Regions from separate parts of the Priestia aryabhattai genome, predicted to be linked through region 1. Evidence: a T-box and tRNA genes for the amino acid it is inferred to sense, from the RefSeq annotation. Region 1 holds a T-box; the other holds one or more tRNA genes.
The links. A T-box is a leader RNA that pairs with one kind of tRNA and senses whether it is charged. The one in region 1 lies ahead of thrS (threonine--tRNA ligase), so its partner is inferred to be a tRNA-Thr.
Positions count from the first base shown of each region.

Region 1 (5,227 bases):
TTTCATATCTTTATACCAAATACCGTCTGGATAGGAAATTACGACGCATTTATCATGGCATCTTCCATTACATCGAGTGCGAGTGGTGTGTATGTATTCGTCCATCCCTTGATTAGCTATCTCAGTTCGAATCGCTTGTGTAACTTCTTCGGCTCCAACTCGATTGCAGCTGCTTCCATTGCAAATGAGAACGTGATGGTTCGTTTTATCTAAGTTCCATGTAGCCACTTTGATTCCTCCTATTAAAAAGTAATGATTACGATTTAAAAAGCGTGTTAATTCTTTTTTAGCAAAGAGAGAGGCTTTTACTTGATTAGAAATTTACCAGCTTGACTTTTTCACTCCAGGAAGCTGTCCCTTATGAGCTAACTCTCTAAAAGTAATTCTAGAAAGTTTAAATTTACGTAAATATCCGCGAGGCCTTCCCGTTACTTCACAGCGATTATGCAAGCGAGTAGGAGAAGAATCTCTTGGGAGTTTTCGTAGTTCATCATAATTTCCCTGTTCCTTTACCTGTTTTCTTAACTCAGCATATTTTTCGACAAGCGCTTGTCGTTCTTTTCTTTCGCTATTTTTGATTTTTTAGCAAAATAATCAATCCTTTCTTAAGAATTTCATATAAATCGTAATCATTACTATTTATATTTTTACATCATAAACTACTAAGGAAGTAAATGCAACTAATACTTAATCATAAAAGGTGCAGTTTTATAAGTTAAAGATCCTTTAAAGAAGATAATAACATCCAATTTCTTTTGTAATTGGATAATTTTTCGTAATGAAAGCCTCTTATATTTCTGCTAGCATATGAACCACGTCAAGAAATAGCAGGGAGGCTTTTATTTTTATGATGAAGAAACTAGTGATTGCTATAGCAATGCTTATCCCAAGTTTTGGTGCAGGTTACTCAGCAGTTGCTGCAGCGCCCGCTCATGAACAGCACATTCAAGTAAATAAAAATGATAAAGAATTATTAGCTCGTCTTGTATCAGCTGAAGCCAAAGGAGAGTCGTACGCAGGCAAAGTAGCCGTGGCGACAGTTGTATTAAATAGAGTCGACAGCAGCAAATTCCCAGACACTGTAAAAGGCGTTATTTATCAAAAAGGTCAGTACAGCCCAGTCAGCAACGGTCAAATTAATAAACCTGCAGACAAAGGTTCAAAAAAAGCTGTAGAAGAAGCAATTAACTTCCAAGGTCAAGGAAAAGGTTCATTATTCTTCTTTAACCCTGATAAAACGGGAGATCAGTGGCTTCGCGGAAAACAAGAAACAATTAAAATTGGACATCATGTATTTGCAAAATAACTAAAAAAGCTAATGGTTAGCTACATGCTGTCATTAGCTTTTTTACTTGTGTATACAAAATAAACAGTAGAGTAATATTCACTATTAGAGCATTAGAATAAATTTTAAGAAGAAATAACATAGCATGAAGTATGCAAGATGAGTTTTCACGTCCATGTATCTAACAAAATAGTTCCTATGAATTTTCGTCCAATATTTACGCGATTTAAAAAGATTTAATATTTTAGTATATTATCGATAGTCTCTGTTTTACCCGAAGTCGCTATTTCGTTTTATACGCTTTCTTAAGATGTCTCCAAGAGCATTTTGGATTGGCAGGTGCTCGGCTGTTTTGTGATATTTTTGTTGCGGATAGAGGATTTGAATGAGCTGTATATGGGTTCATAACATTTATCTCGCTTTTCTTCTTTTACCTTAAAATAAAAGTAAAGTAAGCATAAAATCAATTTATGATAACGCCGTAAGTAAGTTATGAACATTATAATAAAAAACTTTTTAAGTGGGCGTATTCCTAAGTAACTTTTTAGAAATTCAAGCATAAGGTAATTCTATAACATTAAAAAATAAAAAATATCTCTTGACTTCTGTTAAATTTATACACTATAATCGCTTTTAACAACTAACAAACATTATTTGGCAATGAAAAGGACATGAATTAGATGCAGTTTTCTTCGCAGAGAATAGGGCCACTGGCTGAGAGCCCTTAAGAAATCATCTAGTTTACCACCTTAGAGCTATTGCAGGGAACGTACATAACTGAAACTGCAATCGGTAAAACCGTTATCTTTTTTGAGCGTAAAATACGTATGGGTATTTTACGGAATTAGGGTGGTACCACGGCCGCATTCGTCCCTTCTTTAGGGACGAGTGCGGTTTTTTATGTGGGAAAAATGAATATACAAGCAATGAAAAGGACATGAATCATTTTTGAATTTTCTTTACAGAGAGTAGGGTCACTGGCTGAGAACCCTTAGAAAACGAAATGAATTTACCACCTTGGAGCTGCAGCGGGGAATGTGTATACACTGAAACCGCGACCGGTAAAACCGTTATCTTTTTAAGCGTAAAATACGTATGGGTATTTTACGGAATTAGGGTGGTACCACGGCCGCATTCGTCCCTTCACTAGGGATGAGTGCGGTTTTTTTGATGAATAAAAACATATTGGAGGAATGAACATGTCAAAACAAATGGAAGCAGAAAAACGAAATCACCAAAAATTAGGTCAAGAACTGGAGCTGTTTATGTCGATGGAAGAAGCTCCTGGAATGCCGTTTTTTTTACCTAATGGAATGATTGTTCGAAATGAGTTAGAAAACTACTGGAAACAAAAGCATTACAAAGCAGGCTATCAAGAAATAAAGACACCCCTCATGATGAAACAGGAGCTCTGGGAACAATCAGGGCACTGGGAGCACTACCATGAGAATATGTATTTTTCAAATGTTGACAAACAAAACTATGCGATTAAACCGATGAATTGTCCCGGAGCCATTTTATTGTTTAACAGCAAGAGAAGAAGCTACCGAGAACTTCCGATTCGATACGCAGAGCTTGGATTAGTTCATCGTCATGAGCTTTCAGGCTCTTTAAACGGATTGCTGAGAGTTCGGTCATTCACACAGGACGACGCGCATTTATTCGTAGAACTTAGTCAGATAGAAGCTGAGATTAGCCGCATTCTAGCGTTTATCCATGACTTTTATTCACATTTTGGCTTCGACTACAAAGTGGAGCTATCCACACGTCCTGAAAAATTTATGGGGGATATTGAAACATGGAACCAAGCAGAAAAGTCTCTTCAATCTGTGTTAATTGAAAAAGGCTTAGACTACCAGGTAAATGAAGGAGACGGGGCTTTTTACGGGCCGAAAATCGATTTTCATATTTTAGATTCCTTAGGTCGCAGCTGGCAGTGCGGAACAGTTCAGCTTGATTTCTTAATGCCAGAGAAGTTTGACTGTATGTATATTGGAGAAGACAACAAACCGCACCGCCCTGTAATGATTCACCGCGCTATATACGGATCCGTTGAACGATTTATGGCTATCTTGATTGAACATTACGAAGGTCAATTTCCTCTTTGGTTAGCTCCTGTTCAACTCAAGCTATTGCCTATTGCACCGCCGCATGTGGAATATGCATATAAGGTGAAACATGAGCTGGAGTCACAAGGGTATCGTGTTGAGGTGGATGATCGCATTGAAAAAATAGGTCTGAAAATTCGAGAAGCAGAAATGATGAAAGTTCCTTATATGGCCGTGATAGGAGATAAAGAAGTGGAAAATGAATTTCTTTCCATGCGAAAGCATGGAAAGAAAAATATTGGAACAATAAGTGTTGAAGATGCAGCTATACACTTGAGTAAAGAAATGAATTCAAACGGAGTTTATTGAAACTACTCACCTTACTAAATAGAAAAATCCGATTTTTTAAGTCGGATAGTGATTCCCTTCATTTTGTCTTACACCAAAATGAAGGGAATATTGAACTAGAAGGGTATAAGATAATATATATCAGCGGTATAACTTTTGCCTTAGACAAATGCCGGTATTCTATAAAAAAATTTATCTTATGCCATTCGAATCGTTTGTGCTGGATGAAGCTGAATTCTCATTAGGTAATTTGCTCACCTTTTGCTGATCTCGCTTCTTTTTAGAAGGAGAATAAAAAAGTAATTTAAACATAAAGTACACTCCTAAAGCTAACAAAATACAGCCAATAAGTAAGTTAAGCATCTCTTTCCGCCATTCATACACTTCATTTTTCATCATTATAACACCCGGTAAGATAAAACATTCATAGTTCCTTAAATAATACGTACGTCAGGAGTTTATATCTGGAGATAGTTGGTGAAAAAGTTATCTAAAGACCTATAATTTTATTTTTTAGAATATTATTTTTATTCAAATTTATTATGCATAAGTACAATGATAACTGCTTTATTTAGTTTATAAATCTAAAACATAGCGATATTAAGAAATCGCTTACAAAAACTCTTGAAATATATATAATGATATTAGTATACTAATAGACAAGTTAGTAACTATTTCTATATAATTACTTCTGTATCTAAAGTAGAAATGGGTAGCCAAATGGGAAAAGACGTCATTTTCAGGTTTTTTAATGGGTGAGTGCAACAGAGAGGAGAGAGTGCAATGAGAAAACTATTTAAAAAGAAGTCAATCGAGCAATTATTAGAACAAAGTCAAAACAAATCTCTAGTCAAAACATTAGGAGCATTCGATTTGACTCTTCTTAGTATTGGAGCCGTAATAGGAACGGGGGTTTTAGTGTTAACAGGCTTGGTGGCTGCTAACGATGCTGGACCAGCCGTTATTTTTTCTTTTATACTGGCTTCTATTGTATGCGGTTTTGCTGCGCTGTGCTATGCGGAATTTGCTTCAACTATACCTGTATCTGGCAGCGTTTACACCTATACATATGCAACAATTGGAGAAGTGGTAGCACACTTAATGGGATGGACGTTGCTTTCCGTCTATTTATTAACAATGTCAGCAGTAGCAAATGGATGGTCTTCTTATTTTAACAATTTTTTAGAAGGCTTTGGTTTTTCACTGCCAAAAGAATTGATTACGATTCCTGCAAATGGAGGTCTAGTGAACCTTCCTGCTATTTGTATTACACTTCTTATTACATGGCTGCTTTCAAGAGGAACAAAAGAAAGTAAAAAAGTGAATAACTTTATGGTGCTTGTTAAATTATTTATTATCCTTCTCTTTATTATTGTAGGGGCTTTTTATGTGAAGCCGTCTAATTGGACTCCTTTTATGCCTTATGGAATTGAAGGTGTTGTGACAGGGGGAGCGGCCGTATTTTTTGCTTTCTTAGGCTTTGATGCTCTATCTACATCAGCAGAAGAAGTAAAGAACCCGCAGCGCAATTTGCCAATTGGAATTA
Region 1 is NZ_JAMBOQ010000002.1:1,040,017-1,045,243, reverse strand. Features, by position in the region: gene M3225_RS12325 ((2Fe-2S) ferredoxin domain-containing protein) at 1-228, opposite strand, end outside; partial or broken gene rpsN (30S ribosomal protein S14) at 322-599, opposite strand; gene M3225_RS12315 (cell wall hydrolase) at 848-1,306, shown strand; T-box leader at 1,937-2,163, shown strand; T-box leader at 2,203-2,431, shown strand; gene thrS (threonine--tRNA ligase) at 2,485-3,702, shown strand; gene M3225_RS12305 (hypothetical protein) at 3,874-4,077, opposite strand; gene M3225_RS12300 (amino acid permease) at 4,465-5,227, shown strand, end outside.

Region 2 (5,227 bases), on a different contig from region 1:
CAACCCATACTAAATACCAAGGATGAGGTCCTAGAATATCCAACAAGGAAGCGTGCCCTGGCTTTTTCATCATGTATAAATAATTCGCACCGATCAAACGATTCATTATATAGATAAAAGCTCCATAAAGATTAACAAACAGCACGCTTACCCATAAAGAACGAAATGTCGGCTGATATCTGCAGGTAGCAATTAGCACACAGCAAGCAAGTACCACACCGCCATGAGATACATAGAACTGCACATAGCGAAACTGGGCATACGCATAACCGCCAAGGTCTGGGGTAATCATCGCTTGAACAGAGCTGCTGATTCCTGCGAAGTACACAAAATAAAAAAGAAACCTGCTTTTGGTTATCAGCATAACAGCAGCCAGCAGCACGACTATATCACTTAGCTGAAGAGGCAAAGAAGTTTTAGCAGACCACTGATGGCAGTCGATTTCCCAAGCCTGGTAGGCCACTTCTGAAGCTATTAGAACGAATGAAAGCAAACCGAACACACACATCTTCCTTCTCAGCTGCTTTCGACACCAAAAAATACATGCTCCTATGACAACGATGATGGCTAAAGTTACAAGATGTTCAACTGAAAAAAGCTGAAAGGAATGTTGTACAGGATGACACGTAAAAAACCTATTCATACCGGCGCCTCCCTTCCATCAGAAAACAAATTCGGTACCTTTAGCTTGTTCATAAGACCTTATTTTCATTAATGCGCAGTTTTCTCACAATAAAAAAGCAATTACACAGCAGCTGGTGCCTGTAATTGCTTTTTTTTCATTTTTATTCTTTAATTAATCCTTTTTTCACTAAGAATTGATGAGCGACTTCTTCAGCCGTTTTCCCTTTCGCATTTACTTGATAGTTCATTTCACGCATTTCGTCGTCACTGATTTTACCGCCCAGTTGATTTAAGATTTTTTTCAGTTCAGGGTGCTCTTTTAGCGTATCTTCACGAAGCACAGGCGCTCCTTGATACGGAGGGAAGAACTGCTGGTCGTCTTTTAAGACTTTTAAACCAAACTGTTTGATTTCAGGATCCGTTGCGTAAGCATCAAGCATGTTAATATCGCCTTTTTCTACAGCGCGATAGCGAAGCTTGGGCTCCATCGTTTTAATATTCGGGAAGGTAAGGCCATATTCTTTCTGAATGCCTACATAGCCGTCTTCACGATCTTTAAACTCAAGCGTCAACCCTGCTTTTACTTTATCTCTTGCATTTGCCAAATCCGAAATAGTCGTTAGATTATTTTCTTTTGCAAATTCTTTTGTTACTGTCAATGTGTACGTATTATTAAACTTCATTGGATCTAAATAGACAAGGCCGAATTTCTTTTGAAATCCTTCTTTTGCTTGATTGTACACCTGTGTTTCATCTTTGCTGTCCGGCTGTTCCTTTAGATGCGTCACAATGGCTGTACCCGTATACTCAGGGTACAAATCAATCTCCTTGTTACGCAGAGCCTCAAATACAAATACCGTTTTTCCAAGTGACGAACGCAGATTTACTTTCATATCGGTTTGATCTTCAATTAATTCTTTGTACATATTAATTAAAATATCTTGTTCTGCGCCAATTTTCCCTCCGATAACAAGGTCTGGTTTTGTTGCGCTCATCGCAGCAAACGGAGAAACAAGAATGAGTATTAATACGATAATCATAATGAACGAGCGTTTTTTAGATCCTTTTTTAGCCGAGTGTTCAATCGTTCGCAGAATTCCATCGAAAATAAGCGCTAATAATGCTGCTGGAATGGCTCCTAATAAAATCAAACTATTATCACTTCGGTCAATACCAAGCAAAATTAAGCTTCCCAGTCCGCCTGCTCCGATAAGAGCCACGATTGTCGCTGTACCAATAATCAGTACCATCGCTGTGCGAATTCCAGCCATAATGACAGGAAGTGCAAGAGGAAGTTCTACTTTAATTAATCGTCTCCACGAGTTCATCCCCATCGCTTTGGATGCTTCAATTAAAGATGGGTCCACTTCTTTAATTCCGGTATATGTATTTCGTACAATAGGAAGAAGCGAATATAAAAACAGTGCAATAACCGCGGGAAAAGTTCCAATTCCGACAAGAGGAATTAGTAATCCTAATAAAGCGAGTGAAGGAATGGTTTGCAGTACGGCTGTTACCCCAATGATAGGTTCAGCAATGCGGTCATGCCTCGTTAAGTACAGCCCGAGCGGCACTGAAATTAACACGGCGATAACAAGAGCCAGTACTGAAATTTGGATGTGTTCTAGAAGAGCTTGAAACAGTGTGTCTCCCCGTTGATCTAATAATGTGCTCAGTGTATTCATTACAGCGTTCCTCCTTCTTTCATTTTATCAGAAAGAAACGCTAATAGAGTTTTGCGCGTTACAACGCCAATGCGCTTGCTCCCTTTTTTCACGGCTACTGCTTCATGGTCGTAAAGGGCGTCCATTGCTTGCTGAACAGTGGCGGTTGAAGCTAACTCTTCAGTTGCTTCTACGTCTGGTTGTTCACTTTTTTTTACAAACATATCCAATGTCTCAAATAAAGCATTGCCTTGATTTCCAATAAACGTTTTTACAAATTCATTTTTAGGCTTTTGAATGAATTCTTCCGGCGTTCCAACTTGGACAATTTCTCCATCTTTCATCAGGCAAATACGATCTCCAAGCGTCATCGCTTCGCTCATATCATGCGTAACAAACACAAATGTTTTTTTGATTTTTTCTTTTAAGCTAATAACATCTTGCTGAAGCTGTTCGCGGCTTAACGGATCGAGGGCACTAAAGGGTTCGTCCATTAAAATAACGGGAGGATCAGCTGCGAGGGCACGTGCTACACCGACACGTTGCTGCTGGCCACCTGAGAGCTCAGACGGCTTTCGGTTTCGATACTGCTTTGGGTCTAGTCCTACCAAGGTAAGCAGTTCATCAATGCGCTTTTTGATTTTATTTTTCTTCCAATGCTTCATCTCGGGTACAATGGCTATATTTTCGGCAATGGTCATATGAGGAAAAAGAGCAATCTGCTGCAAGACATAACCAATGTTCCAGCGTAACTCATGTATGTTGTGGTCCGATACGAGCTTATCTTTTATGTATAGTTCTCCTTCGGTAATATCATGAAGACGGTTAATCATTTTTAAGGTGGTTGTTTTCCCACACCCACTCGGACCAATTAAAACGAAAAACTCCCCTTCTTTAATTTCTAGATTAATATTTTTCACGGCAGTTGTACCGTCTGGGTATTGCTTTGACACATTCTTAAACGTAATCAAATTATCGTTCACACTCCCTGTTGAAATTTAACCCCTAGTTTCGTGTACCCAATACTTAGAAGCAATAAACATTCTTTTAAGAATATTTTTAAATATGATTCATAAGACTTAGTGGAAAAGATACACATGTTTTCTAACAGCTTCCTAATAAAGCTATCAAACTGTTAAAGTTTTCACAAGGTGAGGAAGAATAATTTTAAAGCCAACAAAAATAAAAAAACCTCCTTTCAACAAGAAAGAAGGTTTTTTAGTATGCTAGCGACAGGGATCGAACCTGCGACCTCTTGCTTACCATGCAAGTGCTCTACCTACTGAGCTACACCAGCGTCTTGGAAAATTATATCACGTTTAAATTCATTTAGGAAGCGCTTTTTTAAATTTTTTTATTGGTATATTCTCTAATTTGCGTCTTCTGAAATTCGCACTTTCTACAAAGTTCCATATTTTATGTTAGAACTCCTTACATAAATTGTGTGAATTTTCTTTTTCTATATTACCCTTAGTAAAAGAGCTTACAAAAGAAGGGAAGAAAATAGATGGAACAACAACCAACCATGACCAAATCAAAAACGGCAACTCCCTACCCAAGAGACTGCACGTTCAGCCTAGAAGATTGGACGACGCTCGCCAAGTATTGGTACCCCGTCGCACGCTGTAGTGATGTAACAGAGAAACCAACGTCCGTAAAGTTACTAGATGTAAATCTAGTTCTATACCGCACCACAAACAAGGTTGTAGCGGCTCGTGATTTATGCGTTCACCGAGGTACACCGCTTAGCATGGGCTGGGTGGAAGATGATGAGATTATCTGTCCTTACCACGGCTTCCGCTATGCAACAGACGGCGCATGCACGTCGATTCCAGCTCACCCCGACGCCAACATTTCTCCCCGCCTGTGCATGGCCGTCTATCCAGTTATTGAACGATTTGGATTAGTGTGGACTTCCCTGACAGGAGAACAAGATAACCTGCCTTATTTCGATGCGTGGGATGACCCTGATTTTCAGCAAATTGTTTGTCCGAGTTTTGATATCATGGGTTCAGCCGGTCGTCAAATGGAAGGCTTTTTAGACGTAGCTCATTTTGCTTGGGTTCACACGGACACGTTTGGCGATCGAAACAACGCTTTTGTGCCTAAATATAAAGTAAGCGAAACAGATTATGGGCTTCATGTAGAATATACGAGCACCGTGAGCAATTATTCTAAAGAACAGCAGCATTTAAATCCACCCGATTTTAAATGGCTTCGCGTCTTTGATGTTTATCCGCCGTTTACAGCTACATTAAAGGTTTACTTCCCGCAAGGCGCAGAGCTGTGGATTATGAACGCAGTCTCTCCTATTTCAGCCCGCGAAACGCGTTTATTCGCGCCAATCGCTCGAAACTTTGACAAAGATTCGAGTGTCGAAGGTGTGTATGACTTTAATCTTCGCGTCTTTGACGAAGACCGTGAAATGGTTGAAAACCAAAAGCCTGAAGACTTGCCTTTAGACCTGCAGATGGAAGCGCATATTATGGCTGATCAAACGTCCATTGGCTACCGGAAATTATTAAAGAAAATGGGCTTAAGCTTTAGATATACAAGCTAAAAAAATCCCCGCTGTCTAAGCGGGGATTTTTTTTTATTTAGCAAACTGCTCGCGTCCTGCTTTTTCCTTTACCACTTCATCTTCACTTGCTGGCGTTGCGCGTTTCATAAACAATGAAAGAATTAATGCAACCACCACTAGTACTACTGAGACGGCAAACGCATCGTTAATTCCTTGCACCATTGCCTGCATCCCAATTTGTTCTTTGATTTGAGCTGCCCCGGCTGCCGTTGCATTAGCTGACCCTGCTCCGCTCATTGCATCTTGAGCCAGCTCTTTTGCATGCGTAGCTGTACGGTTTGACATCACCGTTACTAAAAGAGCCGAACCAATAGCTCCCGATACTTGTTGAAGCGTATTATTCATCGCAGTACCATGC
Region 2 is NZ_JAMBOQ010000001.1:303,495-308,721, forward strand. Features, by position in the region: gene M3225_RS01590 (YwaF family protein) at 1-643, opposite strand, end outside; gene M3225_RS01595 (ABC transporter permease/substrate-binding protein) at 786-2,309, opposite strand; gene M3225_RS01600 (ABC transporter ATP-binding protein) at 2,309-3,259, opposite strand; tRNA gene M3225_RS01605 (tRNA-Thr) at 3,513-3,585, opposite strand; gene M3225_RS01610 (aromatic ring-hydroxylating oxygenase subunit alpha) at 3,796-4,848, shown strand; gene M3225_RS01615 (DHA2 family efflux MFS transporter permease subunit) at 4,882-5,227, opposite strand, start outside.
Region 2: it has a tRNA-Thr gene. The T-box ahead of thrS (threonine--tRNA ligase) is inferred to sense a tRNA for this amino acid. The anticodon was not compared.